3 regions of the Brevibacillus sp. SAFN-007a genome follow, and region 2 is predicted to be linked to each of the others. Evidence: riboswitches for the same ligand, from Rfam matches in the RefSeq annotation. Region 2 holds a riboswitch; each other region holds the start of a gene.
What was found. Region 2 has a riboswitch for lysine ahead of ACTHO6_RS19840 (amino acid permease). Riboswitches for the same ligand answer to the same signal wherever they lie in the genome.
Positions count from the first base shown of each region.

Region 1: it holds a riboswitch for lysine, as region 2 does, so the genes downstream of both, dapD (2,3,4,5-tetrahydropyridine-2,6-dicarboxylate N-acetyltransferase) here and ACTHO6_RS19840 (amino acid permease) in region 2, are expected to answer to the same signal.
Region 3: it holds a riboswitch for lysine, as region 2 does, so the genes downstream of both, ACTHO6_RS14985 (aspartate kinase) here and ACTHO6_RS19840 (amino acid permease) in region 2, are expected to answer to the same signal.

Region 1 is NZ_JBQCKK010000005.1:190,718-202,536, reverse strand. It holds gene ACTHO6_RS08920 (ABC transporter ATP-binding protein) at 192-893, shown strand; gene ACTHO6_RS08915 (ABC transporter permease) at 919-2,370, shown strand; gene ACTHO6_RS08910 (efflux RND transporter periplasmic adaptor subunit) at 2,390-3,925, shown strand; gene ACTHO6_RS08905 (hypothetical protein) at 4,309-6,249, shown strand; gene ACTHO6_RS08900 (hypothetical protein) at 6,324-6,518, shown strand; gene ACTHO6_RS08895 (EcsC family protein) at 6,548-7,366, shown strand; gene ACTHO6_RS08890 (GNAT family N-acetyltransferase) at 7,367-7,912, opposite strand; gene ACTHO6_RS08885 (flavodoxin) at 8,015-8,458, opposite strand; lysine riboswitch at 8,615-8,804, shown strand; gene dapD (2,3,4,5-tetrahydropyridine-2,6-dicarboxylate N-acetyltransferase) at 8,922-9,632, shown strand; gene ACTHO6_RS08875 (aspartate aminotransferase family protein) at 9,647-10,861, shown strand; gene ACTHO6_RS08870 (N-acetyldiaminopimelate deacetylase) at 10,865-11,819, shown strand, end outside.
Region 2 is NZ_JBQCKK010000029.1:10,349-16,951, reverse strand. It holds gene ACTHO6_RS19855 (Lrp/AsnC family transcriptional regulator) at 1-473, shown strand, start outside; gene ACTHO6_RS19850 (aminotransferase) at 470-1,651, shown strand; gene ACTHO6_RS19845 (TolC family protein) at 1,815-2,864, opposite strand; gene ACTHO6_RS19840 (amino acid permease) at 3,051-4,490, opposite strand; lysine riboswitch at 4,604-4,790, opposite strand; gene ACTHO6_RS19835 (DinB family protein) at 4,908-5,402, opposite strand; gene ACTHO6_RS19830 (CGNR zinc finger domain-containing protein) at 5,568-6,125, shown strand; gene ACTHO6_RS19825 (alpha/beta fold hydrolase) at 6,274-6,603, shown strand, end outside.
Region 3 is NZ_JBQCKK010000014.1:19,096-30,914, forward strand. It holds gene ACTHO6_RS14955 (S8 family serine peptidase) at 1-2,143, opposite strand, end outside; gene ACTHO6_RS14960 (MarR family winged helix-turn-helix transcriptional regulator) at 2,337-2,798, shown strand; gene sdhB (succinate dehydrogenase iron-sulfur subunit) at 2,829-3,578, opposite strand; gene sdhA (succinate dehydrogenase flavoprotein subunit) at 3,600-5,354, opposite strand; gene ACTHO6_RS14975 (succinate dehydrogenase cytochrome b558 subunit) at 5,373-5,984, opposite strand; gene ACTHO6_RS14980 (DUF2507 domain-containing protein) at 6,310-6,762, shown strand; gene ACTHO6_RS14985 (aspartate kinase) at 6,889-8,130, opposite strand; lysine riboswitch at 8,376-8,562, opposite strand; gene uvrC (excinuclease ABC subunit UvrC) at 8,650-10,431, opposite strand; gene trxA (thioredoxin) at 10,727-11,044, opposite strand; gene ACTHO6_RS15000 (hypothetical protein) at 11,204-11,533, opposite strand; gene ACTHO6_RS15005 (electron transfer flavoprotein subunit alpha/FixB family protein) at 11,655-11,819, opposite strand, start outside.

The DNA of each region.
Region 1 (11,819 bases), on a different contig from region 2:
CGACCTTTCGTGTTTTGTTCACACTCTTATTGTAGTACGTGACTGGGAGGAGTTGGTTACAGGTTTGTTACATGATTTTGAAAAACCTGTTGCATTTTTGTGAAGGCGAAATGGTTTTCGGCCAGCTTGTTACGTTTTTCGACTTTCTGCGTCTTTCCTATGAGAAAAGAATGAATGAGGTGCTGCAAAAAATGGCCAACACAACGGGAGAGCTGACGGTAACCGGGGTCAATCACAGCTACGGAGCGGGGAAAATCAAGGTTCCGGTGCTGTTTGATATCAACCTGCACGTCAACCGGGGCGAGTTTGTCGCTTTGTGCGGTTCGTCCGGCTCAGGGAAGTCGACGCTTCTCAATCTGCTTGCCGGTCTGACCAAGCCGGAGGAAGGCAGCGTGATGGTGAGCGGGGAGGAAATCTCCAGGTTTAACGAAAATGAATTGTGCCTGTTTCGCCGCAAGCACATGGGCTTCATTTTCCAGTCGTACAACCTTTTGCCCAACCTGACGGCGCTGGAAAATGTGGAGCTGCCGCTGATCTTCGCGGGTGAAAGCGTCAAGTTGCGGCGGGCGAAAGCGACGGAAATCCTGCATCGGGTCGGACTGGAAGGGCGGCTCCACCATCGGCCGAACGAGCTGAGCGGCGGGCAGCAGCAGCGCGTCAGCATTGCGCGGGCGCTCGTCAATCAGCCGGGCATCATTTTGGCCGACGAACCGACGGGGAACCTGGACTCGAAGACCGAACAGGAAATTCTTCATCTCATGAGAGAGATGAACAGGGAAAATGGGACTACGTTCATCATTGTTACCCATGAACAGGAAGTAGCAGGGCAGTCCGACCGCGTGATTTATTTGCAGGACGGCCGGGTGGTACCAAAAAGAAACAGGCCAGCGTAGGCGAGGGGTATGAGGTGAACATATTGTGAAGGTAACGGATTCGTTTCGCATCGTCTGGAGAAACTTGTGGCGGATGAAGCTCCGGACCGCCTTGACATCGGTTGGGGTCATGATCGGTACGGCTGCCATTGTCGCGATGATGGCACTGAGTTTGGGACTGAAGGAAAATGCGGTGAAAAGTCTGGAGAACTTCGGGAATTTGACAGAGATGGACGTCGAACCGATGTACTACGACCAGGAAAAGGACGAGATGATCCCGGACGATCAACGCAAAAGGCTGAATATGGAAGCGGTGCAGGAGTTGAAAAAAATACCGGGCATCGCAGCCGTCATGCCAGTCAAGCGGCTGAATGAGCAGGCGAAGCTGAAGGTAGGCAGGCGCGAGGGCTACGTGGAGCTGATCGGGGTCGACGTGAAGGAATCGGCTGCCTACCGCAAAGACGATGTGGAAAAAGGGACGTATTTGAGCGGTTCTCCCCAGGAAGTCGTCGTCGCGTTTGACGTTCCCAGGGAAATGCGCGATGTGGAAAAGGAAAAGCGGGAAGCACGCAGGCGAAACGCCGATAACGGTCAACAGCCGGGGATGTCCGGCATGCCTCCCGACATGGGCGGCGGCGGAGAGCCGGCAGCTTTTCAGATCGTCGACAAAGCCGCAACGCTCATCCTGACGCGGGAGTATCGGCTCGACGACGAACCGAAATTCGAGAAAAAAGAATGGCGGGTACGCGTCGTCGGCCAGCTGCGCAAATCGGAAAACTTTCGCTATTCCACCGCAGTCTACGCCCCGCTTGGCGTCGTAAAAGAGCTGAACGAGTGGGTCAACCGCGGACGCGGCGACGAAGGCAGTGAGGGTTCGCCGCGCCGTACGCGGGAGCAAACGAAGACCGATACGTTTGAATTCGACCAGATGACGGTCAAGGTGGAATCGCGGGAACAGGTAGAGAGCGTCGTCAAGGCGTTGAAGGAAAAAGGCTTTGAAGTCTGGTCGCCCGCGCGTGAGCTGGAGACGATCAACCAGTTTTTCTTCGTGATCCAGATGGTGCTGGGCGGCATTGCCGCGATCTCCTTGCTCGTTGCGACAATCGGAATCGTCAACACGATGATTATGTCCATTCTGGAGCGAACGAAGGAAATCGGCATTATGAAGGTAATCGGCGCGACCGTGTTTAACATTCGCTGGCTGTTTTTGATGGAATCCGGCTTCATTGGGCTGATCGGCGGTCTGGCTGGCCTCGGCCTGGCCTGGGGCGCGGTAGAGCTGGTGAACTACTTTGGCGCGTCCGGCGGCATCATGGACAGCTTGAACATGGGATTTGGCGGCGGACCGGAAGGCGAACCGGGCAAATTGGCCGTGATTCCGGCCTGGCTGGCGCTGTTTGCCATCGGCTTTTCCTTTATCATCGGGCTGCTGGCGGGGATCTTCCCGGCGATCCGGGCTTCCCGTCTAAGCGCGTTGCAAGCGATACGATCAGAATAAGAAATGTGGGGAACGAAAGATGAACAAGAAAAAATGGATCCTAGTAGCAGCGATTGCAGTCGTCCTGGGAGGAGGCGGCTACGGAGGCTATGCGTACTACCAGTCGAAAAACACGGCGGCAGAGGAGCCGCCAGCCGAACCGCCTTCCTTCCCGACGGCCACGGTAGATGTGGGGGAAGTCAAGAAAGCGATCTTCTCTTCCGGCACCATCGAAGCGAAGGCGCGCGAGGAAGTCAGACCGGAGATCAGCGGCAAGGTGCAGAAGCTGTTTGTCAAGGAAGGACAAGCCGTGAAAAAAGGCGACGTGCTGTTTACGGTGGACAGCGTGGACGCCCAGTTGGAATTGCAAAAGCAGGAACTGGCAATCATTCGTGCGCAAAAAGAGCTGAACGAGCTGAACAACAAAAAAGACAAGATTGTGGCCGACAAGACGGGGAAGGTCAAGGAAGTGCTCGTGAAGGAAGGCGAAACGGTTACCCCGGATACCGTTGTGGCGAAGCTGACCAATACCGACTATTTGAAAATTACAGGGAAGTTCACCGCATACGAAGCCGAGCATTTCCGCGTAGGTCAGCAAGTAAAGGTGTTTATCAGCTCGTCGATGTACTACGTGGACGGGGTCGTGACGAAGGTAGATCTCATCGGCCAGAAGGAAAAAGGGGTCGGCGGCGTTCACGATGTCGAGGTTTTGGTCAAAAAGCCTGGCGCTCTCTACGTGGGCGACATGGGCGAGGTCCAGTACACCGATCCGAAGGGGCTGCTGTACGCCAGTCAAAAAGCGACGCCGTTTGAATTGCCGGATGAGATGGAGATTGTGGCGGGGACGCACGGCAAGATTGGGAAAGTAGAAGTAGAAAAAGACGACGAAATCAAAGCGGGACAGCTTTTGTTCAAAATGGACCTGACGGAATCCGAACTGGAGAGGAAGGACAAGGAGCTTTCCTTGAAAGAAGCGCAGTTGAACCTGGAACAGAAAAAGCGGGAAATCGCGAAAAAGCAAGTGGAAGCGCCGATCAGCGGAATCATCACGAAGCTGAACGTCAAGGAAGGGGAAGCGCCCGGCTCGGAGCCGGTTGCGGTCATTATGGACACTTCCTCCGTCTACTTTGTGGCGGCTGTCGATGAGATGGACATTCCGGCGATCAAGTTGGGGCAAAGGGTCGATGTGTACCTGACGGCGTTTGGCAACAAGCCGTTTACAGGCAAGGTCACCGAGCTGCCGAAGGAAGGGACAAAAGAGGACAAGTCGGTTCGCTTCGCGGTCAAGGTCGAGCTGAGCGACACGGCTGATATGAAGCACGGAATGACAGGCGATTGCGATATTTACGTGGAGCAAAAGGAACGCGTCAAACGGCTGCCGTTGAACGCTGTAGAAGTAGGGGATGCAGGAATGGGCACGGTGATGGTAAAAGACCCGACGACGGGGGAGCCGACGCCCAAAGAGATTGAGATTGGCGTGGAAGGAACCGACTTTATTGAAGTGGTCAACGGATTGAACGAGGGAGACGAAGTGTTGCTGACCCATTCGGAAGGGAGCGTAGACTTTTCCGCATAGACTCCCCCGGTAGCGAGAACCAACAGCCCTGCGTATTTGTCTCGGGAAGGAGCGCAGGGCTGTTGCCTGTTGGCGCGGGCTTTTCCGGCCGAAGCGGGCTTCTTGGGGTGGGGGCCGCATCCAGCGGAGAGGAGCCGTCCCTTTCCTTGCGCGCAGCGCTTCTGTCGCGCGATGGCGAAATATTTTCAAACGGCACAGGAAATCGCGCTGATTTTGTCGAAAGAAGAAGGGCGGCAACACGAACCATGAAAGCATGAAAGAAAGGCAGAGGACATTCCGTGAAAAAATGGGTTGTACAAGCACTTCTTCTGTGTCTGGCAACCGGCACTTTCTTGTCGGGCGTATCGGCTCCGCCAGCCATGGGAGCAGGGGCTGCAGCAACGATGAAAAAAAACAGCCAAACAGCCAAGCCCCTTTCGCAGCCTGTTCACAATATGATTACCTTCAACGACTATCAGGTAGCAGGTCTGGATTCGGGTGGATGGAATTGGGTGAAAAACGATGAGTTTATCCTCCCGCCGGAAACGCCCCTGGCCATCGACCTTTTGCAAACGACGTATGGAAGCGGCACGAATCTCAATCGAAGCGAGGTGTTGCTCGATGGAGTGGAACTGCCGGAGTACCGGGCAGAGCAGCAGTCCTCGCAAAGCCCGTTCCGCTGGCAGGTGCCCCGCTTCACGATTCCTGCCTCCAGATTGGCTCCCGGCCAGCACGTTCTTACGTTCGTCGTGACCGATGCCAGGGGGCAGAAAAGCACCGTGCATGTGCGCTTCCAGGTAGAGGCGCAAAACTACCCGAGCATCTTCCAAGGGCAAAAGCCCGAAGGCGAGAAGGTCCCATCGGGCAGCCAGACCGCCATCTTCGGCACGATGGGCTCCACCCAATTTGCCAGCGCGGTTTCGGGGACGTGGGAGCTGATCAATCAAACGACCAATGCCAAGCTCAGAACCGTGACAGCCAAGTCCTTCTCGACCGGTACGCTTCCCGCCGGCAATTACGAGCTGGTGTTTACTCCGGATGACGGCAGCTTGAGTACCTGGACGACGCACATTCGGGTCGGAATGGCCGAGCTGTATCAGGGGACGGATGCAAGCGGTCAAAAGCTCGCGCCAGGACAGCAAATCACTGCTCCGGCGGCTCCGGGAGTCGTGCCGCTGTATTCGCCGGTCGCCGGACGCTGGTCTGTGAACGGGACAGGACAGACGCTGACCGACTCCCAGCACTTCGAGGTCGTGATTCCGGACAGGATGGCGGGCATGACCATGACCGTCACCTTTGAGCCGAACCAGAGCGTCAACGCCGATGCGCCGTGGGGAGGCGCGGCCACCGAAGTGAACATCCAGGTGCCCGGTTCGCCGAAAGCATGCGATTCTGCAAGCGCAACGGCGACCATGGATGTGTTGATGCAGCCAAATGCGCAGTCCTCGCTGATGGTCGAACGGGAAGATTTGCCTTCGTCGAATCTGACCGTGAAGCTCTACCAAAATCCCGTGCATGTGATTTGGCTGGCGACAGCCGCCGAGCATGTGGAGTTGGGCAGCGAAGCTTCGGATGACGAGGGACCGGGTTTCTGGGCGGTCGATAACGTCGTCGTAGACGAATCGAAGCTGAACTGGGACCATACCGCTTTGCTGTTGTCCAGCTACAAGCCAGGCCGATACAAGGTCAACTATGAGAGCAAGCGCGAACCGCATCAGTCGTGGTGCGGCTACATTCAGGTCGTGGAGGACGTTCGTCCGGTCCCGTCCGCTCCCGTCTGCGCCAAAAACGAAGCGGGACTGTCTCCTTCGCCAGGCCCGATTCTTTTGAAAAACAGCCGCGGCCACGAATACCGCGACGGTCAAACGGTCAGAATCAGCTCTGCCGCGGAACTGGACAACCTGAGCGAGCTTCGGCTGACGGCAACGTATGCGAAGCGGGTCGGAAACAAAAAGATCAGAGACGGAAGCGGCGGGGACGCGATCACCTACTACATGCCGAATCTCGTCTGGACGTACGGCGAAACGCCAATCGGCGCCAGCCAGGATTACAGCGGGGCAACCATTTTCTCTGAAAACAGGATTCAGGTTTTCCATGAGGGAAAAGAGATTGCGAGTCTGAAGCCGAACACCGACGAGGAATATGTGGACAAAGGCGATGAGTCGCTCAATCTGAAAGCCATCATCGCCGCCAACGAGAACAAACCTGGCGTCTACACGGTCAAAGTGACGAACACACTCCGTTATAAAACGTGCGCGATCGTGCCCCTATACAAAAAATACGTCAAAGAGCTGGATGAACAGAAACAAAATCAAACGATGAGCTTTACGGTAGAAGTGAAGTAAAGGAAACGAAACGGATGACCCCCTTGCCGCGCTGGAGGCAAGGGGGTTTTTCCAAAGCGGGGAGGAAAGCAGGAATGACGGAAGAACAGATGGCGATCCTGAAAGCGTTCGGCTTTTGCGTCGAAAACGGACAAGTGAAACATTTGAAGCTGGGAATCGTAACAGACAGGAAGGAGCTTGCCCGTTTTTCTTCGGCAGAGGAGCTGCGAGCACATATCAAATCGCTGCTTCGCACCCAATGCCAGTGGAAGCGCGGCAAAGAAACATAGAAGCAATGATCCGGGAGGGATTGCGGCAGATGGAGTCGAGACAGGTTTTGCAGCAGGCATTGGAAGAGGTGGAGGCATGGGAGCGCGACCAGAACGATTTGTGGTTCTGGGAAAAGCTCGGCAGGCTTCCGTTCGTTTGGCTGGATAAAATGACGCCGAATTTCGTCAAAGAAAAGCTGGGGACAGCCGTGGACGAGATGGCCGCGTTTCTGGAAACAGGGGGAACGTATCTCGTCCAGGACACGGCGATTTACAGCAAGTTTCGTCCCCGGCTGGAAGGGCCTGGCGGGGGATTGCCGCGGGCAGAAGACGTCGCAGAGGCGCCGCTCGTCCTCATGGATGAGATTGCTCGCGATCTGAAAGCGTCGCGCGCGACCTTTGCGACGGTGCAGGGCGCCACGACAGGCATCGGCGGCATGTTTACGCTGGCGATTGATATTCCCTTGCTGCTCGGCACGTCGCTGAAAGTGCTGCAAGAGATGGCGCTATGCTACGGTTATCGGCCGGAGGACAAGCGGGAGCGTCTGTTCGTGGTCAAATGCCTCCAGTTCGCTTCTTCGGATATCGTCGGGAAAAAGGCGATACTGGCTGAGCTGTCGCGCTTTGACGAGCCTGCCGCGCAAAAAGACGTCCTCGCGCAATTGCAGGGCTGGCGGGAGGTTGTGTTGACGTATACAGAAAATTTCGGCTGGAAAAAGCTGCTTCAACTGGTGCCGATTGCGGGAATCCTGTTCGGGGCGTACCTGAATCGCTCAACCGTCCAGGATGTCGCCGAGGCGGGGAGAATGCTGTATCGCAAGCGGCGGATTCTGGAGCGGTTGCGCGCACAGCAACACAAAGAGGAATGATTAGCTCCAGTCCTCTGCCGTGATCGCAAACAAGAGGTGATCTTCCCACACGCCGTTGATTTGCAAATAGCGCAAGGACAAGCCTTCGTGGCGAAAGCCGTTTTTCTCCAACACGCGGATGGAGGGAGTATTGCGGGGCATGACAGCGGCCTGTACGCGGTGCAGCCCGGCTTCCTGGAAGGCGTACGCGAGCGCAAGCCGTACGGCCGCAGTGGTGTAGCCTTTGCCGTTGCAGGCTTCATCCATGAAGTAGCCGATGGTCGCGTTTTGCCAGGCGCCGCGCACAACGTTTGACAGAGCGACGCGGCCGATCATTTCGTCCGTGTCGCGCAAAAACACGCCAAAGGCGAAGGCGGTCCCTGCTGCAAAGTCTTGCTCCGCTTGCGCAATTTGCGCCTCCTGACCGCTCAGCGTCAGGAAGGCGGCGGAGCGCAGCGGCTCGAACGGTTGCAGGAAGGCATGATTACGCAGCCGAAGCTTCAGAAGCTCGGCTGCGTCATGTGCTTGCAGTGGTCGCAAGTAGACCGTATGTGTATGTAACGTCATGATACCAATCCTCCTTCTTGAGAAAAGATGGATCGACATTCTATCATGACAGCGCTTGCTTGAAAAGGATTTTTTTGGACAACTTCTTTTCCGGCGCTGGTCTTAGCCGAGCAGCTCGGAGAAGGAAACGCCAAATGCTTTACAAATCTCCACTTCTTTTGCGTTTGGAGAAAGCTCGATTTTCAGACCTTCCAGCGGAGTTTCGGCTCCAAGCTCGCTCGCTTTTTTCAGCAGCGTATCTACAGCAGCGCCGACATGCTCGTAAGCGGAATCGCAGGAACCGAATGCGGCTACTTTTTTGCCGCTCAAGTCGATATCGTTCATTTCTTCGTAAAAATCCAGGAATTCGTCTGGAAGATCGCCGTCCCCCCATGTATAGGCGCCGAGCAAAATGGCATCGTAGTCTTCCAGTTCCTTGGCAGTCGCATCCATGACTTCTTTTATCTCCAGGTCTTTTCCGGTGGAACGAATCCCTGCGGCAATGGCTTCAGCCACTTCCTGTGTATTTCCTGTCATGCTTGCGTAAACCATCAAAATGCGGCTCATAATAACGTAAACCCTCCAAATAAGATAATGAAAATCATTCTCACAAAAATAAAATAATGAAAATGATTCTCGATGTCAACACTTATTTTTCTTTCCCTAAAGCTGTTGCCACAAAGGATTGGTTTTGGTAGAGTAAAATGAAATGATAATAGTGGAAGTCTAAATAGAGGTGCGCTGAAGATGAGTACGTCTTTTCGTCATCTGCCAGGGGGCAGGAGAAGAAGGAAAGGCTGAGGCGCCGAAGCTGTTGCTGTTCCCCTCGGATAGCGGCGGCTGGGGTGATTCATGAACAATGAACATCCTGTCACAAAAGGCAATTGCCTGTTTGTGGAGCGCTATTTACGATTTGCTTGAGCAGTATGGAAAGCAATGAGATAGCGAATGCACTCATTGCTTTTTTTGTCGGGAGAGCGGTTTGCTTTCGTTGACAGGCACGTTTTTTATCAAAAAGGAGGATGTACCAGTGAACATGATGGATGCCAATGAAATTATCGCGTTTATTCAAAAAAGCGAAAAGAAAACACCCGTGAAAGTATATGTGAAAGGCAAGCTGGAGGGCATTGACTTCGGTGCCGGCTCCAAGACGTTTATCACAGGCGAGACTGGCGTTGTGTTTGGCGAATGGAAAGAAATCGAGCCGGTGCTGGCTGCGAACGCGGACAAAATCGAAGACTACGTGGTCGAAAGCGACCGCCGCAATTCGGCGATTCCGCTGCTCGACACCAAAGGAATCCAGGCGCGCATCGAGCCAGGCGCGATCATCCGCGACCAGGTGACAATCGGCAACAACGCCGTCATCATGATGGGCGCTACCATCAACATCGGTGCCGTGATTGGCGAAGGCACGATGATCGACATGAACGCTGTCGTCGGCGGTCGCGGAACGATCGGGAAAAACTGCCACATCGGCGCCGGCGCTGTCATCGCAGGTGTCATCGAACCGCCTTCCGCGCAACCAGTCGTCGTAGAAGATGACGTCGTGGTCGGTGCCAACGCCGTGATTCTGGAAGGCGTTCGCGTAGGAAAAGGCGCGGTTGTGGCAGCGGGCGCGGTCGTCATTGAAGACGTGCCGCCATACGTTGTGGTAGCCGGTACGCCGGCGCGCGTCATTAAACAGATCGACGACAAAACGCGTTCCAAGACGGAGATCAAGCAGGAGCTACGTCAACTGTAGGGGAGAGAGCGCACATGGACTGGCGTACGCTTGATGAACAATACATCGTCTCTTCCTACAAACGTCTGCCGATCGCGATTGAAAAAGGGGAAGGCAACTACCTGTACGACACGGCGGGAAAAAAATATTTGGATTTGTTCACGGGGCTGGCCGTCAATGTGCTGGGACACTCCCATCCGCGGATCGTTCAGGCGCTGCGCGAACAGGGCGAGCGCTTCCTGCACATTTCCAACGTATTTTTGAACCAGCCGGCAATCCGCCTGGCCCAGCGGCTGGTGGAGCAGACGATCCCGGGAAAAGTATTTTTCACCAATTCCGGTGCGGAAGCGACCGAAGCCGCGATCAAAATGATCCACAAATGGACGAAGGCAGAAGGCGCCGGGCGCGAGGGGATTGTCGTCTTGCGCAACAGCTTTCACGGCAGAACCTTGGGCGCGGTGCGGCTGACCAGACAGGCCCATGTGTATCAGGATTTTCCGCAGCCCGATTTTCCGGTGTACGAGATTGATCCAGAGGATGCGGACGGCCTGCGGGCGATTTGCCGCGATGCGAAGCCGGCTGCTGTCCTGATGGAGCCTGTGCTCGGCTCCGGAGGGGTCGTGCCCCTGTCGGAAGCGTTTTTGCGCGAGGTGGCGGCGATTTGCCAGCAGGAAGGCATGCTGTTTGCGATGGATGAAATCCAGACAGGCATGGGACGTACCGGGAAGCTGTTTGCCTACCAGCACGCAGGCGTGACGCCGGATTTGATCCTGTTTGCCAAAGGAGTAGGCGGGGGGCTTCCGCTCGGCGGCGTGATTGCCGGGACGAAGCTGATGAACCAGTTCAAGCCGGGCGACCACGGGACGACCTTTGCGCCGTCGCCGCTTTCGGCGGCCCTCGGCAACGTGGTGCTGGATGAGCTGCTCGATCCTGCTTTTGCCGCTCGCGTGGACGAAGTGATCGCGTACTTGTGGGCGGGGCTGGAAGCGCTGCGCGCGCGTCTCCCGGAACAGCTCCAGGCGCTGCGCGGAAAAGGCATGATGGTCGGCATCCCGCTCAGTGCCACCCCGGAAGAGGTCAGCCGTTTGCAGCAGGCCATGCTCGATCGCGGCATTCTCGTGGACGTGACGCAAAAGACAATCGTGCGCCTGCTACCGCCGCTCACCTTGACCAAAGAAGACGTCGACCTTTTCCTGGACAGCTTTGCAGCGGAACTCGCTGTGCGGCACGGGGCCAAAGGGGAGGCGTAAACCATGGCGACATCGCTGTTTACCCAGATTCGGCGCGACCTGCACCAGATTCCGGAGCCGGGCTTTGCCGAGGTGAAGACGCAGAAGTATTTGCTCGATTACCTGGAACGGCTCCCGCAGGACCGGATGCAGATCAAGACGTGGCGCACCGGAATTCTCGTCCGGATCGCCGGGGAGAGTCCAAAGCGCACGATCGCCTGGCGCGCAGACATGGACGGCTTGCCGATTGCCGAAGAGACGTCGTATCCGTTTCGCTCGCGGCACGAAGGCTACATGCACGCGTGCGGACACGACATGCATATGGCCATCGCACTCGGGCTTGTGACGCATTTTGTGGAGCACCCGATTGCCGATGACCTGCTGTTTGTGTTTCAGCCCGCAGAAGAGGGGCCAGGCGGCGCGAAGCCGATGCTGGAGAGCGAGGAGTTTGCTTCCTGGCGGCCGGATTGCCTATTTGCCTTGCACATCGCGCCGGAGTATCCGGTCGGCCACATTGCCACCAAGCCGGGCGTTTTGTTTGCCAACACGTCCGAGCTGTACATTGATTTGGTCGGAAAAGGCGGACACGCGGCTTTTCCGCACAAAGCAAACGACATGGTGGTCGCAGGCAGCCATCTCATCACACAGCTCCAGACGATTGTGGCGCGCAACGTCGATCCGCTCGATTCCGCTGTCGTGACCATCGGCAAGCTTGCGGGCGGCACCCGGCAAAACATCATTGCGGAAACGGCGCGGCTGGAAGGGACGATTCGCACGTTCTCGACCGAGTCCATGGCGCTGGTCAAAGCGCGGATTGAAGCGCTGGTCAAAGGCATCGAGGCCGGCTTCGACTGTACGGCCTCCATAGACTACGGCGTAGGGTACTGCCAGGTGTACAACGAGGAAAAGCTGACGACGGCTTTCATGGACTGGGTGCGCGAGCAGGCCGAGGACGTGACGCTGATTACCTGCAAGGAAG
Region 2 (6,603 bases):
TGCACCTATTGGAAGAGGACAGCCGTATGAGTGCCGAGCAGATCGGCAAAATGCTGGCGGAGCCGACAGAGGCAATCGAGCAAGCGATTGCGGAGCTGGAAGCCGAGAAGGTGATCGTGAAATATCCGGCGCTGGTCAACTGGGAGCGCGTGGAGGATCATCCGTACGTCAACGCCATGATCGACGTCAAGGTGACGCCCAAGCGCGACGTCGGCTTTGACGAGGTGGCCCAGCGCATATGCCGCTTCCCGGAAGTGAAGGCCGTCTACCTGATGTCCGGTGCCAGCTATGATTTGTCGATCATTCTGGAAGGAAAGACGATGAAGGAGGTCGCGACCTTCGTCTCGCAAAAGCTGGCGACGCTCGACTCTGTTGTCTCGACAGCCACGCACTTTATTTTGAAACGCTACAAGCACGACGGCATTGAGCTGGAAGATCGTGACGAAGATCGCAGGATGGTGGTTACGCCGTGAGTACACAACTGACAGTCAAAAAAAATCGTTTGTCTTCTACAGTCGCATCCTTGAAGCCATCGGGCATCCGCCGCTTTTTCGACCTGGCGGCGTCGATGGAAGGGGTCATTTCCCTGGGGGTAGGGGAGCCGGATTTCGTGACGCCCTGGCGCATGCGCGAGGCTTCGATTTCCTCCCTGGAGCGCGGACACACCGCGTACACCTCCAACGCAGGGATGCTGCCGCTGCGCGTGGAGATTCACAACTATTTGGAGGAGCGCTTTTCGGTCAGCTATCATCCCGAGACAGAGATTCTCGTGACCGTCGGGGCCAGCGAAGCGATTGACATCGCGCTGCGGGCCATCCTCGATCCGGGCGACGAGGTGCTGGTGGTAGAGCCGTGCTACGTCTCCTACGAGCCGGTGATTCGCCTGGCAGGCGGCGTGCCGAAGTTTTTGAAAACGACGATGGAAAATCAGTTCAAGCTGACGGCACAGGAGCTGGAGTCCAATATCTCCGCGCGCACGAAAGCGATTATCTTCTGTTATCCGAACAACCCGACAGGAGGCACGATGACGGCAGACGAATGGAAAACGCTGTTGCCGATCATCGAAAAGCACGACCTCTTGGTGATCTCCGACGAGATTTACGCCGAGCTGACTTACGGGCGCATGCACGACAGCATCGCAGCTCTGCCGGGCATGAAGGAGCGGACGATTCTGATTTCCGGCTTCTCCAAGGCGTTTGCCATGACGGGCTGGCGCCTCGGGTATGTGTGTGCAATGCCTGACCTCTTGGCGGGCATGTTGAAAATTCATCAGTACACGATGCTGTGTGCGCCGACGATGGCCCAGATGGCTGCCCTCGAAGCTTTGCGCCATGGCCGCGACGATATGGAACGGATGGTCGAGAGCTACCGTCAGCGCCGCAACTACGTGGTCGACGGCTTCCGCCAGATCGGACTGACGTGCCACGAGCCGGATGGAGCCTTCTACGCCTTCCCTTCTGTGGCTGCCACAGGACTGAGCTCGGCTGCGTTTGCGGAAAAGCTGCTGATGGAAGAAAAAGTGGCAGTGGTGCCAGGAGATGTGTTCGGCGAGAGCGGGCAAGGACATATTCGCTGCTCGTATGCGACATCCATGGAGCAGCTGAAAAAGGCGCTGGAGCGGATGGAGCGCTTGATGGGACGATTGTCGTAACCAACAAAAAAAGCGGACGGTCCCCAGGGGGACGACGTCTGCTTTTTTTGTTCTTGCTCTATATTTAAGAAGGCGCGGGGCCTTGATTAAGTGCTGGCGAAGCTAGCGGAGCGAATCGGAATCGAAAGGAAAAATGAGATCAGATATTTCGTATCGCGAAATATTAGAAACCGACAGATTGATTCAAGGTGCTGACAGCGATGTTGTATTGATAGAGGGAATCGGCTGCTTTGATTTCGGAATCAAACAATTCGGCTTCTTTTTCGATCAGGTCATGCAAGGATACTTTTTTGTTCGCGTAATCGAATAAGGCGGCTTGATAGTCTTTCCATGCTTCCTCTTTGGCTGCATTGCTTTCATCCAGCGCTTTTTTCGCGGCGACGGCATTTTCGTAGTTGGCGCTCACTTCTTGCTCCACTTTTTTCTGGAGCTGTTGCTTCAAGATTTCCGCTTTGCGCAAGTCGTTCAGTGCGATTCTTCCTTTATATGTACTGATCGCGGAGTACTCGGAGATATAGTCCACTTTTACTTGGGCAAAGGCTCTTTCTGCTTCCGCTTTTACCATGTCCGGACGTTTTTGGAAGGCGAGAGCTTTGGTTTCTTCCAGTGTAGCCAGTGGGGCAGAGGCGAGTTTGCTGGTTTCCAGCAGCCATTGCTTGTCCGCTTTTTCGTTCAGCAGCTCATTGAGCTTGGCCAATGCCTGTTTGTAGCTGTTCTCCAATTCAGCCAGGTTTTCTTTGGCATCGCGGTTGGAGGACCAGGTTTGGCGCTGCATGCTGTTCTTTTGCAGCTTGATTTTTTCCGCGAGAGATTGAGCTTCAAAGTAAGCTTTTTGTACTTGCAGTTGCAAGCTGTTTTTCAAATCGGTATACGAGGCTTCGTCCATCAGCAGATTTTTTTGCGCGCTGGCGGTGTCTTCGTATTTGCTTTTGGCTTCGTCCAGCGTATTGATGTCCTCTTTCTTGATCAGTGCTTTATCCCGCAGCGTCATGAGTGTTTCATAGCGAGTGTTGTCGTAGGTGAGTTGCAGCAGTTCCAGATCCACGTTGTTTTTCAGCGCTTTTTCGACGGCATGCGCAAGAGACAAGGAAGTAATTTGCGTCTGTTCCGCTGCTGCGAGAGGCTCAGCGGCCAGAGCCAGATGGACATTGCCTGCCAAGAGAGCGGCGACCAGGGTGGTAGTAGAAAGGTGTTTGGACAATCTGGATTTCATGGTATTACCTCCTATAAAATGTAAGAAATTGTAATGATAACGATTATCATTATCGAATTTCATGAACATTATATAGTTCCCACATATATTCGTCAATATGAAACGGAAGAGGAAATAAATTTTTCGTAAACAAAAACAGATTCCCTGCGAGGGAGGGAATCTGTTGGGCTGTGGCGACGCTTTTTCTTATTCGTCCATGCTGAGATCGACTTTGTTCAGCGGCACCAGCTTGCTTTTTTTCGTATATTTGTACACGAGCCAGACGATCAAAAACAGCGGCAGGCCGATGTAGGAGACGAACACGCCGTTCCAGTCGATTTCTCCGCCAATGAACGCGGAGTAGTTCTGGCCGATAATGACGATGCAGCAAATGATGAAGGCGAAGATCGGACCAAACGGGAACAGCTTCGCCCGGTACGGCAAATCGCGCAGATCGCGTCCTTGCGCCAGATAAGCTTTGCGGAAGCGGTAATGGCTGACGGCGATTCCAAGCCAGGCGATGAACCCGGACATGCCGGAAGCATTCAACAGCCACACGTACACTTCGCCATCGCCAAACAACGAGGACAAAAACGCCAGGGCACCGATGGCCGCTGTCATGATGAGGGCGTTGACCGGAACGCCATTGCGTGTCACTTTGGCAAACCATTTGGGCGCTTTGCCTTCCTTCGCCAGCGTCCACAGCATACGGGTGGATGCGTACATGCCCGAGTTCCCCGCCGACAGAACGGACGTGAGGATCACTGCGTTCATCACGGAGGCGGCAAAGGCAAAGCCTGCTTTTTCAAACACGATCGTAAACGGACTGATGGCAATATCCGTAATATCTCCGCTGATCAGATTCGGATTGTCGTACGGTACGAGCAGCCCGATAATCAGGATGGCGAAAATATAGAAGAGCAAGATGCGCCAAAAAATCTGGCGGATCGCTTTCGGGATGTTGCGGGCAGGGTCTTCGCTCTCCCCGGCCGCTACACCGACCAGCTCGGTTCCCTGGAACGAGAACCCGGCAATCATGAACACACCGAGAAGGGCCATGAATCCGCCGTTGAATGGCGCGTCGCCTTTGGTAAAGTTTTGGAAGCCGACTGCTTCGCCGCCCATGATGCCGAAAATCATCAGGACACCGATCACGATAAAGACGATGACCGTTATGACTTTAATTAGGGCAAACCAGTATTCGGATTCGCCGTAGCTTTTGACAGACAACAAATTCAGAGCAACCATCAGGCAGAGGAACAGGGCACTCCACAAAATGGCGGGAGTATCCGGGAACCAGTATTTCATAATCAGTGCCGCGGCGGATAGCTCGACGGCAATCGTAATCGCCCAGTTGTACCAGTAATTCCAGCCCAGCGCAAAGCCGAGGGACGGATCGACGAATTTGGTGGCGTACGTAGAAAACGAGCCGGATACCGGCATGAAGGCTGCCATTTCCCCCAAGCTGGTCATCAAAAAGTAAACCATGATACTGATAGCGATGTAGGCAACCAGGGCTCCGCCCGGTCCGGCCTCGTGAATCGAGCCTCCGCTCGCCAGGAACAGACCCGTTCCGATTGAGCCGCCAATGGCGATCATCGTCAGATGGCGGGCTTTCAAACCACGTTGCAGTTGATTCTGTGACATACGATACTTGCACGACCTTTCTAAAAATTTGAGAAGGTCGGTCGGAAACGAAAAAACCGCCAATAGCCAAAAAACAGCACAGGGCGGTATGATCCAATCCCCACCAAGCCTTCACTGAAGATAGCACACCACGTTTGCCCGGCAAGCAAACGTGACAGTTCTGTCCCTTTCGGGTACAGCCCCAGCCCATGCGCACAGAGATACGTCATGAGCTTCGGCGGCTTTTCCCTTTCCTGGAGTCATTGATTTTCTCTGAATCTCGTACAGGATGACATAAAAGCCGCGACCTCTATCCTCACCGTGAATGATGAGGATAACATGTATGAAGTTGATTTATTTATCAACTATATATGATTGATGGCGATTTCGCAATGAAAAAAGTTTGGTTTCAAGATATTGCTAGGGGAGCAGTTTTGGCTATAAAAAGGAGCGGCGGGCGGGCCAGGAGCCTTGCAACTTGCGGATTTGCACGATTTGCCCCGTATGAAAAGCGTCGTGCAGGATGATGCTCATCACGCTTTGTCCGGTCGGGATGTTCGGAAGCGGCTGGTCGAACGCCTCGTCTGACAGAGCGACGAGACGTTCATGAATCTGGCGATGGACGGTTTCCATCCGCTGCACGGTGGCCTGCCAGGCTGCTTCGTCATCGGGCGTTCCCGAAGGCCGGAACGTGTCGTCGTTCGTCTCGGCGGTACCGGAAAAATCCGTGCCGGACAGGCGATGCAGCAAGCGCTCCTTGAAGTAAAGCAGGTGGCTGACATTTTCCCAAATCGTGTTGGCTGCTTCGCCTTCCGGCCGCCAGCTTGCTTGCGCAGCCGTTACGCCGGACAGGGCATCTTTAAGCGGCGGATACCAGTCTTCCTTGTCGTACGTGCATTCCCATTCATGAACAAGCAGTTCCATCCGATTCATGGGTTTCCTCCTCGTCTGTGAAACAGATTGGTGAAACGGTATAATGGCACTAAGAAGCAATTCGTAACCATCTAAACTGATTATGGTCGTTACAAAAAGGGTATCATACGCACGGTTTTGATACAAGAAGCAAAACAAACGAAAAAGCATGGGGGAAATAGCGGAGTGAACTGGCTGTGCATCGATTTTTTAAACAGTGATTGGCGCGATTGGCGCGGGTCTGGCCGCAGGGAAAATCGTCTGGAGAAGCAGGAATGGCTGGAGCAGCTGTTGCACGAATACGATTTGCAAGCCCCGCTGCCGATTGAGGAAGCGAGCGCTGCTGCTCTGGTGCGTTTGCGCCAATATTTGCGCGGGTTGCTGGAGCGGGTCGTGCGCGGAGAGGCTTTGCGTCAGGAGGAGTTGGAGGAACTGAATCAGACGCTGGCGAAGGCGCCTTTTTACGTGCGGGTCATCTCTTTGGACCAGGAAAACGGCTATGGGCAGGAGCTGGTCAGCACTTCTGGCGGCTGGGAGCTGGTGATGGCCCGCATTGCGGCTTCCTTTGCCACGCTGCTGCTTCCTGCGCATGTGCAGCGCATCAAAATTTGCGACAACGAGGATTGCCGGTGGGTATTTTACGATGAAAGCCGCAACCGGGTACGCCGCTGGTGCGACGACAAAATGTGCGGCAATCTGATGAAAGTGCGCCGTTTTCGCGAGCGGCAAAAGGAGAAAAAGTAAAGGGAGAAAAGAAGGGACGACGGAGCTGTCCGCGCGTTTTGGCACACGCGCCCTTTTTTGGCGGGAATGGAGAAAGCATGCACAGGGAGGACAGGATGGAGACATACTAAGAAAGCAAGCAAGAAGGGAACGGAAACGAGGTGGCGGGATGAATCGGAACCCATGGTCGAAGGTGCTGGTGTTGCTGTTGCTCGTCGGAGCCTGTGCAGCGCTCTGGCATTTGCGGCCCTATCAACCCGATCAGGCTGCAAAAGACGCGATGCAGGGAGGCGAGGGGATCACGGTCATCGACACGGGGGACTGGATCGCCTTTGAAGGAGGGGAGACGCGTGAACCCGGCATCATTTTGTATCCAGGCGCTCTGGTCAAGCCCGAGTGCTATGCGCCGCTCGCACGGGCCCTGGCTGGTTCCGGCTATCGGGTGTTCCTTGCGCGGATGCCGCTGAATTTGGCGATCAGCGACGTCATGCGGGCCAAT
Region 3 (11,819 bases), on a different contig from region 2:
CCTCCCAGAGGGGCTGATCCATAATGCGCGGCTCGTCCCAGTCGCCGAAAAAGCCGTAGTAGGGGACGCGCAAGACAGGCAGCGACTTGTCCTCTGGCGCAAAGGAGAGAAAGCCTTCGGCAAACTGGTTGCGGGCTGCTCCCTGCGGGATGGCGAGCGTCACCTTGACCTCGGCACGCTTGCCAGGCTCCACGGTTACCTTCGGAGCGGAAAAGCGCAGCTGCGCCCCTTCCAGCGCGGTTGCCGTCAGCATGTTCAAGCCATCCTTGCGCAAGTCGGTCATGACGCCGAACTCGTCGTGGAGCTGGTACGTGATCGGCTTTTTCCCGAACTTGTTATCGACAAACAGGGAAAACGTCGTCGTGTTCCCGATCTCTCCCAGCGAGACGCCTGCCTTGCCTTTGGCATCGACCACGACCGCCGGTGTCTGGATCGCTTTGGCAATTTGCATCAAGCCCGCCCCTTGGACACGCGGGCTGTACGGGTATTTTTTCACTTGGGCCTTGTCGGATGCAGCCACACTCACCCGCGGGTCCAAAATCGGCTCGGCTGTGTTCATCGCCGCTGCCTTCAGCGTCTCGACCAGCGCCCTGCCCTGCAAGCTTCGCCCCTGTTTTTGGTAGGCTTGCTTGAGCAGCGCCATCCCGCCTGCTACGTGCGGCGTCGCCATGGACGTTCCGCTTTTGACCGCGTATTCCGAGTCGCGGACGAGCGACAAAATCCCTCCGCCCGGTGCGGCAATTTCCGGCTTGAACTGCAGGTCGGGAGTCGGCCCCCAGGAGGAAAAGCCGGAAATGGTTCCGCCATCCGGATAAGGCATCGGATTTTGCGCGTACTCGCCATTGAAGGTGACCGTCACCTTTTTCCCTTTTTTCACCGCCTGCGCCAGCTGCTCCCCCATCTGCTTCAGCACGGCCACCGCCGGAATTTGCTTCAAATGCTCGGCGCTGATCATCAGCGGACCGGGTTCATTGTTGTAAATGATCGCGCCGACGGCACCCGCTTCTTTGGCAAGACGGAGCTTTTCGTCAAACGAAATGTCCCCGCGCTCCAGCAGCACGATTTTGTCCTTCACCGACACGTTGTAGTCTTCTTTTTTCCCTTTTCCCATGTAAACGAGCGGATACGGCTTCACCAGAGAAGCAATCGGATTCAGCGCAGACCCGCTCTCCACGTGCCCAGGCAAGTAGACGACCCGTTCCAGCCCTGGCACGCCCTGGACGCCGAAGCTGTTGCCCGCCAGCGTCGTCGCGTTGACGGAAGCGACGGAAAACGCATCCGGACTGAGGCCAGGGGAACCGATCATGGCGACATCCGGATTTTGCGCCCGCACCTTGTCGCTGCCGAAGTACGAGTCATTCCCCGCTGCCGCGACGACGATGACGCCGTTGTCCACCGCCTTTTTCACAGCCATTTGCTCCACATTCGACTCGTCCACGTATCCGGCGGAAGACCCGAGACTGAGGTTGATGACATCGGCTTTTTTGGCGATGGAATCGTTTATCGCAAACAAGATCGATTCGCTCAAGCCCGGTACTTCCCCCTGGTAGTTGGAAAACACTTTTTGGCTCATGATTTGCGCTTCCGGCGCAACTCCCTTGATTTTGCCGTTGGCGGCAATGATCCCGGCGACGTGGATGCCGTGCTGGGATTCGGCTACATCCTCCGTCGTCTGGTTGCGATCCGCCCAGTTGAAGCCCGGAATCACTTTTTGCGCCGAGCCTGACTTTTGCACGGCCAGCCGTTTGTCGTGCGGCGGCGGCAAATCGGGATGCCGCGGATTGACGCCCGTGTCGATGACCGAGATGAGCATGCCTTCCCCTTTGACCCCTGCCTCTTGCCAGGCGCGATTCGCTTCGATCATCTCCAGCGTAGTTGCTTGCGCGGCGGCAGCCTTTTCGCCCAGGACAACATGCTCGGAACGCTGCCACTCGTTGGCCCCATTGGCCTGCGCGCGATTTTCCGCCTCGCCCGTCGCCTGACTTATATGTGATTGCTCCTTCATTTCCGCCAAATCGTGCATGACCACCCTGCGCAAGCTGATGGCGTCGCCGTAGGCAAAGACATCCGCGCGGGCATGGCCCACTGTCGTTACGGGAAGCAAAACCAGCACTAATCCTAGACTCATCACCTGTTTTTTCATCGTTTGCCCCCTTGTTGGAAGTACACCCATTATGTATCAGTTTTCACTGGGAGCCGCTCGGGTATTCTCGTCTTTTTGCCCCAAGGTTGACAAAACAGGTGAATCCGCCTATATTTAAATCCGTTAAATATTTCCTATACGAAGCAGTTGGATCGAAAATTGCTACGAAAGCTGCAAGGAGCTGAACTTCTGCATGTCTTCTCCCTCCACTGAATCCATCGACCGCCTGCAAGAGGCTTTTCGCACGATCATGCGCACAGTGGGCCCGCACATGTCCGAGCCTGTTCCCGGATTGACGGGGGCGCAATTTTACATCCTACATCAACTGGAGCAGCGCCAGAGGTGCACGGTCGGAGAATTGGCCGACTCCATGATGGTCAAGCCCAGTGCGATCACAGCCATGATTGATCGGCTGGACAAGCACGGCTACGTCAGCCGGGATCGCGATGAAGAAGACCGCCGCGTCGTCTATATCCGTCTGCTTGAAGCCGGGAAAAACATTTTGGCCCAGGCAAAAGAGACGCGGCGGGAAGCGCTCAGGCAGTTGTTTTCCCATCTCACCGAGGATGAGTGGGAGCAGTTCGTGCGCCTGTTCGAAAAACTCGCGGTCGCTGTCGCCGCCGACGCAAGAGAAAAAGGCGTGCCTTCCGGATAACCGGGGCACGCCTTTTTCTTTGTTCTCCCATTAGGAGAAGAAGAACTTCTTCAGGGCATATTTGGTCGTTTCTTTGTTCATATGGGCAATCGAGGTCGTGAGCGGGATGCCTTTTGGACAAGCTTGCACGCAGTTTTGCGAGTTTCCGCAATCGCCGATACCGCCGTCTTCCATCAGAGCTTCCAGACGCTCATGCTTGTTCATCATACCCGTTGGATGCTGGTTGAACAGACGAACCTGAGAAATCGCAAACGGCCCAATGAATTCGGACTTCGCGTTCACGTTCGGGCAAGCCTCCAGGCATACCCCGCACGTCATGCATTTGGACAGCTCGTACGCCCATTGACGCTCCACTTCCGGCATGCGCGGACCTGGTCCCAGATCATGCGTGCCGTCGATGGGAATCCATGCTTTTACCCGTTTCAACGCATCGAACATACGGCTGCGGTCAATCGACAAGTCGCGCTGTACAGGGAACGTGCTCATTGGCTCCAGGCGAATTGGCTGCTCCAGTTTATCGATCAGCGCCGAGCAGGCTTGGCGCGGTCTTCCGTTGATGACCATCGAGCACGCGCCACATACTTCTTCCAAGCAGTTCGATTCCCAGTTGACCGGAGAGGTTTTTTGGCCTTGCGCGTTGAGTGGATTGCGTTGGATCTCCATCAGCGCACTAATGACGTTCATCCCCGGACGGTACGGAATTTTGAACTCTTCCTTGTATGGAGTGCTGTCAGGGCTGTCTTGGCGAGTGATAATCAGATGAATCAATTTTTCTGCCATGATCAGGTTCCTCCTCTCTTCTTACTTCTTGTCAGACGTATAGTCGCGTTTCCGTGGCGGAATCAACGAAACATCAATATCTTCGTAGTAAATCTCTGGCGCTGTCGTTTCCGGATTGAACTTCGCCATGGTTGTCTTCATGAAGTTCTCGTCGTCACGCTCAGGGAATTCCGGCTTGTAGTGAGCGCCACGGCTCTCGTTACGCATGAGCGCACTGATCGTAATCGCACGGGCGAGAACCAGCATGTTCCACAGATGACGGGTGAAGGAAGCGCCGCTGTTGCTCCATTTGCTTGTATCGTTGATGTTGATTTTTTTGTAGCGCTCCATCAGCTCTTGAATCTTTTCATCTGTTTTTTGCAGACGGTCGTTGTAACGAACTACCGTGACGTTGTCTGTCATCCACTCACCCAGTTCCTTGTGGATCAGGTAAGCATTTTCCGTTCCGTCCATTTTCAGGATGCTGTCGTATTTCGCCTGCTCTTTGCTCGTGAAGCTGTCATAGAGCGTAGAAGACAGGTCATCCGACGACTTGTTCAGGCCTTTCATGTACTCGATTGCTTTTGGACCGGCAACCATACCGCCGTAGATCGCGGACAACAGGGAGTTTGCGCCCAAACGGTTTGCGCCGTGCTGGGAGTAATCGCACTCACCCGCTGCAAACAGACCCGGGATGTTGGTCATCTGGTTGTAGTCTACCCACATTCCGCCCATGGAGTAGTGAACGGCAGGGAAAATCTTCATCGGTACTTTGCGCGGGTCGTCTCCTACGAATTTTTCGTAAATCTCGATAATACCGCCCAGTTTGACATCCAGCTCTTTCGGATCTTTGTGGGACAGGTCGAGGTAAACCATGTTTTCGCCGTTGATGCCCAGCTTCATGTCTACGCAGACAGAGAAGATTTCGCGTGTCGCGATATCACGCGGTACCAGGTTTCCGTAGGCCGGATATTTTTCCTCCAGGAAGTACCAAGGCTTACCGTCCTTGTAGGTCCATACGCGACCGCCCTCACCGCGCGCGGATTCAGACATCAGACGCAGCTTGTCGTCGCCCGGAATCGCCGTCGGGTGAATCTGGATCATTTCCCCGTTCGCATAGATGACGCCCTGCTGGTAAACGGCAGACGCTGCTGTACCGGTATTGATGATCGAGTTGGTCGATTTACCGAAGATGATACCAGGGCCGCCTGTTGCCAAAATCACAGCATCCGCACGGAAGGATTGGATTTCACCGGAACGCAGGTTTTGCGCGGTAATCCCGCGACAGGTTCCTGTCTCGTCCAAAACGGCTCCGAGGAAATCCCAATATTCGTACTTGGTCACCAGACCTTCTGCTTCATAGCGGCGTACCTGCTCGTCCAGCGCGTACAGCAATTGTTGTCCGGTTGTCGCGCCTGCAAACGCCGTACGGTGATGCTTGGTTCCCCCGAAACGGCGGAAGTCCAGCAGACCTTCTGCTGTACGGTTGAACATGACGCCCATCCGGTCAAGCATATAGATGATTCCAGGTGCTGCATCGCACATCGCTTTTACTGGCGGCTGGTTCGCCAAGAAGTCTCCACCGTACACGGTATCGTCGAAGTGCTCCCATGTAGAGTCGCCTTCCCCTTTTGTGTTTACCGCACCGTTGATACCGCCCTGCGCACAGACAGAGTGAGAGCGCTTTACCGGAACCAGGGAGAACAGCTGAACGGGAACGCCTTTTTCTGCCGCTTTGATCGTAGCCATCAAGCCGGCCAAACCGCCACCGACAATGATCAGTTTACCTTTTGCCATGATTGAGTCCCCCTATCCCTACAGAATGAAAGCCGACATCGCACGCAATCCGATGAAGGTTACAACGACGAATACGACCATAGTGAAGTATGTTGCAACGCGTTGGGAACGTGGTCCAACCGTAATTCCCCAGTGAACCAGGAACGACCAGATTCCGTTGGAGAAGTGGAAAACCGTACTGATAATCCCAATCGTGTAGAATACGATCATGGCTGGGTTGCTGAAAATGTTCGCCACCATGTCGAAGTCAACATGGGCACCCAACGCTTTTTGAATGCGCGTTTCCCATACGTGCCAAACAATGAAAATGAGGGTAATGATACCTGTCACCCGTTGCCACAGAAACATGTGGTTTCTGAAGTAGCCGAAGTTCCCTACGTTTTGTTTCGCCTGGAACGCGATGTAGAGACCGTAAACAGCGTGAAACAGGATCGGAATGTAGATGAAGACGAATTCAACTACAAGCAGAAGCGGAACATTTTCAATCAGACCCACCGTCTGGTTGAAAGCTTCTGCTCCACGGGTCGCCTGATAGTTGGCTGTCAAGTGAAACAGCAGGAAGAGCCCGATCGGAAACAAACCAAGAAGTGAATGCAGCTTGTGACTGAGAAAGCTATGGCCTTTCGCCATAAAATGGTCCCCCTTTCAGTGTATGTAGCGCTCTTTTATGGACCTTTCTCCCATATCCTAACCCATTGCCTGACCCATTAGACATGCCAAAAAACCGTTAGCTCTCTACACGCCTAACTTTGTCGGAATGTGTCAAAATACGAAAAAAAGTTGGGCAAAACTTTGACCAAATCCAATTGTACTCTTGTCGACAGAGAGCGTCAAGACAATGAATAGACTTAATACATTGATAGAATAGCTTTGTTCAGTTTCTCTCTTTTTTCTCCGAATCGGTCATGAAACTAGCTTCCCTCTCATAATCTAGGACAGACAGGAGGGAAGCGCGATGAAAGATACCGACCAGCTGGCAGCCTTGTTGCCGCCCGAAACCATTCCGATTGCCGAGCGTTTGCACATGCCCTATCTCGGCTACCATCTGCTCCGCGAAACATTGACGAACGCCTTGTTGGGAGACAGCGAAAGCCCGATCTTGTACTGGCTGGGAAAAGACATCGGCCGGAAAATTCCGATCCGGTCTTCTACAGGCCCGATCCTCCCGTTTATCCGCCTGGGGCTGGGGCAGCTCGATCTCGTGGAAGAGACGGCAGACGCAATCGTCTACAAGCTCACGCACACCATCCGCGACTATCAAACGCCCGAGCGACTCAGCCGCACCCTGTCCCTGGAAGCGGGAATCATCGCTGGCAGCATCGAGCAGTGGAAGGGCAGGGACACGTCCGCACAACTGGAGATCGACAGCTCGTCCCGCATTCTGATCAAGGTGCGGACGCAAACATAAGCAAACGTTCGCCTCGTTCGCCTTTGTGCGGGACACAGCGGCCCTTTTGGCATTGCCAAAGCAGCGGCCCCGCGAAACATTCAAAAAGATGCCCCCTCTGCCCGTGGGCGAGGGAGCATTTGCTTCTTATAAGCCGTGCACGACTGCCGTTTCCGCCACATCGAGTCCGTATGCCGTATGCAGGCTGCGGACGGCAAGCTCGGTTTGACCGGCAGGAATGACGCAAGACACTTTGATGTCCGACGTCGAAACCATCTTAATGGAAATTTCTTTTTCAGCCAAAACGCGGAACATCTCGGCAGCCACCCCCGGATTGTTCACCATGCCGGAGCCGACGATGGACACTTTGGTCAAGTTTTGCTCGAAATCAACTTTTTCGAAGCCCAGCTCCGCTTTGTTGTTTTCCAGCGTATCCAGCGCCTTCTTCAAGTCATCTGCCGCAACCGTAAACGAAATGTTCGTGACAGCCGCATCGTAGGAGCTTTGAATGATGATGTCCACGTTCACCTGATTGTTCGCCAGCGTATTGAACAGGCGGGACAGCGTTCCCACCTTGGCAGGCATGCCGACTACCGTGACTTTGGCGACATCCTCGTCGTGCGCGACTCCACTTACTACTCTTCCTGTTTCCATGTTGGCAACCTCCTCAACGTTCGTCCCCTCTTCGGCCGTAAAGCTGGAGCGAACCACCAGCCGTACCTTGTATTTTTTCGCCGCCTCTACCGAGCGCGGATGCAGGACGCCTGCCCCGAGATTGGCGAGCTCCAGCATCTCGTCGTACGAGATCGTATCCAGCTTGCTGGCCGCCGGCACCAGACGCGGGTCGGCCGTGTAGACACCGGCAACGTCTGTAAAAATTTCGCATTTGTCGGCATTCAGGCTGGCTGCCAGGGTAACCGCCGATGTATCCGAACCGCCGCGTCCAAGCGTCGTAATCTCTCCTTCGTCGCTAATCCCCTGGAATCCGGCCACGATCACGACCCGGCCGCGAGCGAGCTCTGCCTGGATGCGCTGTGGATCGATCTGCTTGATCCGCGCCCGGCCGTGAATGGCTTCCGTCGTCACTCCTGCCTGCCAGCCAGTCAAAGAGATAGCGTCGTACCCCTTGGCATGCAAGGCCATGGCGAGAAGGGCGATCGATACCTGCTCCCCCGTGGTCAGCAGCATATCCATCTCTCGCTCGGAAGGGTAGGCGCTGATCTGCTTGGCCATATCTACCAGGACGTCCGTAGATTTGCCCATCGCAGACACGACGACTACCAGGTCATGCCCTTCCTCTTTGTAGCTGATGATTCGGTCCGCAACTCGTAAAATTCGCTCAATGGTTCCTACAGAGGTGCCTCCGTATTTCTGCACGATCAACCCCATGCGGCTTCTCTCCCTTTTCTCATATCCACATATTCACAGACTATATCGTTTTCTCTCGTTAGGATTCGCTTGTTTCCATGCGGTCTATTTCTAGAAAATTTTTCCTGTCACTTTGCAAAAAAGGCACCGACCAGGAATGAGTCCTGCCGCTGCCTACTGTTTCGACATGCCGATTCCTCCTTCCCAAATACACGCGGACAAGGCAGCATGACAGGTCGACACCGATCCATGCTCCCATTGACACACCGTGAGATAGCTCTCCATCTGGCACCGGTTACGAGCCAGATGACAGTCCTGCATTTGTTCAATGCAGGCCCAGCATGGAGAACTACGGGTTTTTCTCCACACTTCGGCGAATTCCCCTTTCCCGCTCCCTTCACAGATACCCGATCTCAGGGTGGTACTCTTGGTTTTCGCGCCTCTACCTCACTTCATAAGGGAAGTGAGGCTACATATTCTGTTTGAAAGGCATTATATCATGGGAATCCCGGCGGTTCAATTGCTTCTTTGCAAAAAACGCTAGGATTCCAGCTTGCGCAAATGGGCCAAAATCTGTTTGGCCAGTTTGTCGCCGATTCCCAGTTGCCGAAAATCCTCCACCGTCGCCTCACGCATTTTTTTCAGCGAGCCAAAATGGGTAAACAACAGCTTGCGCCGCTTCTCGCCGATGCCCGGTATTTCGTCGAGCTTCGAGGAGAGCATCGTCTTCGTCCGGGATTGTCGGTGAAACGTAATCGCAAAACGGTGCACCTCGTCCTGAATGCGCTGCAGCAAATAGAACTCGTAGCTGTCCCGCTTCAAATTCACCGGCTCCGGCGGATCGCCGTACAACAGCTGCGCCGTTTTGTGCTTGTCGTCTTTGGCCAGACCACAGACGGGAATGTACAGCCCCAGCTCGTTTTCCAGCACGTCCATGGCGGCGCTGATCTGTCCCTTGCCCCCGTCGATGACGATCAGATCGGGCAGCGGCTGGTTTTCCTTCAACAAGCGCGAATACCGTCTGCGAATCACCTCGCGCATGGAGCCGTAGTCGTCCGGCCCTTCGACCGTCTTGATTTTGAACTTGCGGTATTCCTTTTTGTCCGGACGGCCGTCTGTAAAGACAACCATCGCCGACACCGGCTCGGTTCCCTGGATGTTGGAGTTGTCGAACGCCTCGATCCGATGAGGGACGCCGATCCCCAGCACGTGCCCCAGGTTGTGCACCGCCTGAACCGTCCGCGCGTCGTCCTTGGACATCAGGGCGAACTTTTCTTGCAGCGCAATCCGTGCGTTTTCACAAGCCATCTCCACCAGCTCGCGCTTTTTGCTGCGCTTGGGCGTCAACACCTTGACTCCCAGCCACTCGGCAAGCAGTTCCGGCTCGCTTTCCTCCGGCAGCAAAATTTCTTTGGGCAGCGCGTTTTGCTTGTCGTAGTAAAACTGGGTGACGTAGGACATGAAGTCCTCGCTCTCGCTTCCGTAGTAGGGGAAGGAGGTCGTTTGACGCTCGATCATCTTGCCCTGGCGCATGTAAAAAATTTGAATGCACATCCAGCCTTTTTCCACCGCAAAGCCGATAATGTCGCGGTCAACCGTATCGGTAAACGTAATTTTCTGCTTCTCCATCACCGCTTCAATGCTCTTGATCTGATCGCGGAATTCCTTGGCCCGCTCAAACTCCAGCGCCTCTGCGGCCTGGAGCATTTTCTCCGTCAGCTGCTGCTTCATCTGCTCATGTCCGCCGTCGAGGAATCGGCTGATCTCATCCACCAAGCGCTGGTTTTCCTCAGCCGACACCTCGTTCACACAGGGAGCGAGACATTGGCCCAGATGGTAGTACAAGCAAACCTGTTTGGGCATATTCCGGCATTTGCGTAAGGGATAGAGCCGATCGAGCAGCTTTTTCACCTCGGATGCGTCGCCTGCATTCGGGTACGGCCCGAAGTATTTCGCCTTGTCCTTCAGCACCTTGCGGGTAATCTCCAGCCGCGGCTGCGCTTCGTTCGTAATCTTGATGTACGGGTAGGTCTTGTCGTCGCGAAGCATGACGTTATAGCGCGGGTCGTGCTTTTTGATCAGGTTGCACTCCAAAAGCAGCGCCTCGATCGCAGACGACACCACGATATACTCAAAGTCCGCGATCTCGCTGACCAGAAGCTGCGTCTTCCCGTTATGGCTTCCGGTAAAGTACGAACGCACGCGGTTTTTCAGCACCTTGGCCTTGCCGACGTATATAATTTCCCCGCTTGCATTTTTCATCAGGTAGCAGCCGGGCTTTTCTGGCAGTACAGCCAGCTTGTCTTTCAAGGTACGGTTCATGGCTGCACCTCCTTCGTCCTTTCAGTCCCCTGCCATAGGAATGTACGTTCTATCCTTCATAGTAACACGGATCAGGCAACAAAAAAACTGCCGCTTCATTCGAAAGCGACAGGACCGAAAGCAACCCTGCATTCTCTTTGTGTACGCCTGGCTTTTGCCCGAATGGATTGCGCTTTCAGCGAAACGGTACCATAGCAGGCTCGTCGGCATGTTGGGCATGAAAAAAGCGGCTCTGTTCCCGCCGCTTTTTTCATACTCTCTGTTGGTTTGTTGGTTTGCCCGCAGATGTTTTTGCTTACAGGTGTTTGCCTACAGTTGCCATGAGGGCTTCTTTTGGTTGGAAGCCGATGACTTTATCTACCGGCTGGCCGTCCTTGAAGAGAATCAAGGTCGGGATGGACATGACGCCAAAACGGCCTGCAGAATCCGGATTTTCGTCAACGTTTACTTTGACGATTTTGAGCTGGGAGCCCACTTCGCCGTCGATTTGCTCCAGAACAGGCGCGATCATTTTGCAAGGGCCGCACCAAGGAGCCCAGAAGTCAACCAGGACCGTACCGCCTTGCTCTACTTCCTGGGAAAAGTTTTGGTCCGTCGCATTTACAATTGCCATGGAAAGTTACCTCCTCGAAAAGTCAATTACGAAAAAAGGGGTCAAACGCTTCTTCAGTATATCATCCAAAAACAAAAATGACTACGGCGCCCCGCACTTTGTGCGCACTTCACGCTATAGTCTATCCAGTCGCTTCTTCTCTTATCGGAGCTTTTCGTTTTATGGACCGACTTGCTTGATGCGATTGATTTCCCGCTCATGGTCGCTCACCTTTTTGTGCATCAGGTCGACATCGGCCTCGATCAGCCTGTCTTTGCGCTCCAAACGCTCCAGCCGCTGAATCGCGTCGTCGCGGAAGTCGTACATCTCTTCGCGAAACGTGTACATCTCGTCGCGAAACGTGTACATTTCTGCCCTGAACTCGTACATCTCGGCCTTGAACTCGTACATCTCGGCCTTGAACTCCCGCAGCTCCTGCTGGACCTCTTTGACGATCCGGTTGTTCTCCGCCACCATGTGAATCAGTTGTTGCAACAGCTCTTCACTCATGCCGCTCACCTCTCCTTGGGCTTATTATAGCAAGCAGGAACAGGGTAACGTAAGAGTATGAGACAAAAAAAGCGCCCCACCCGTGGGACGCTTCTTGCCATGTTCAACGGCTTGCAAAGCCTTAGACCAACACTTTTTTGAACTCGGCAGTAAGCAGCGGCAGCACCTCGAACAGGTCGCCTACGATGCCGTAATCCGCCACCTGGAAGATCGGCGCTTCCGGGTCTTTGTTGATCGCAACGATCACCTTGGAGCTGGACATGCCCGCCAAGTGCTGAATCGCTCC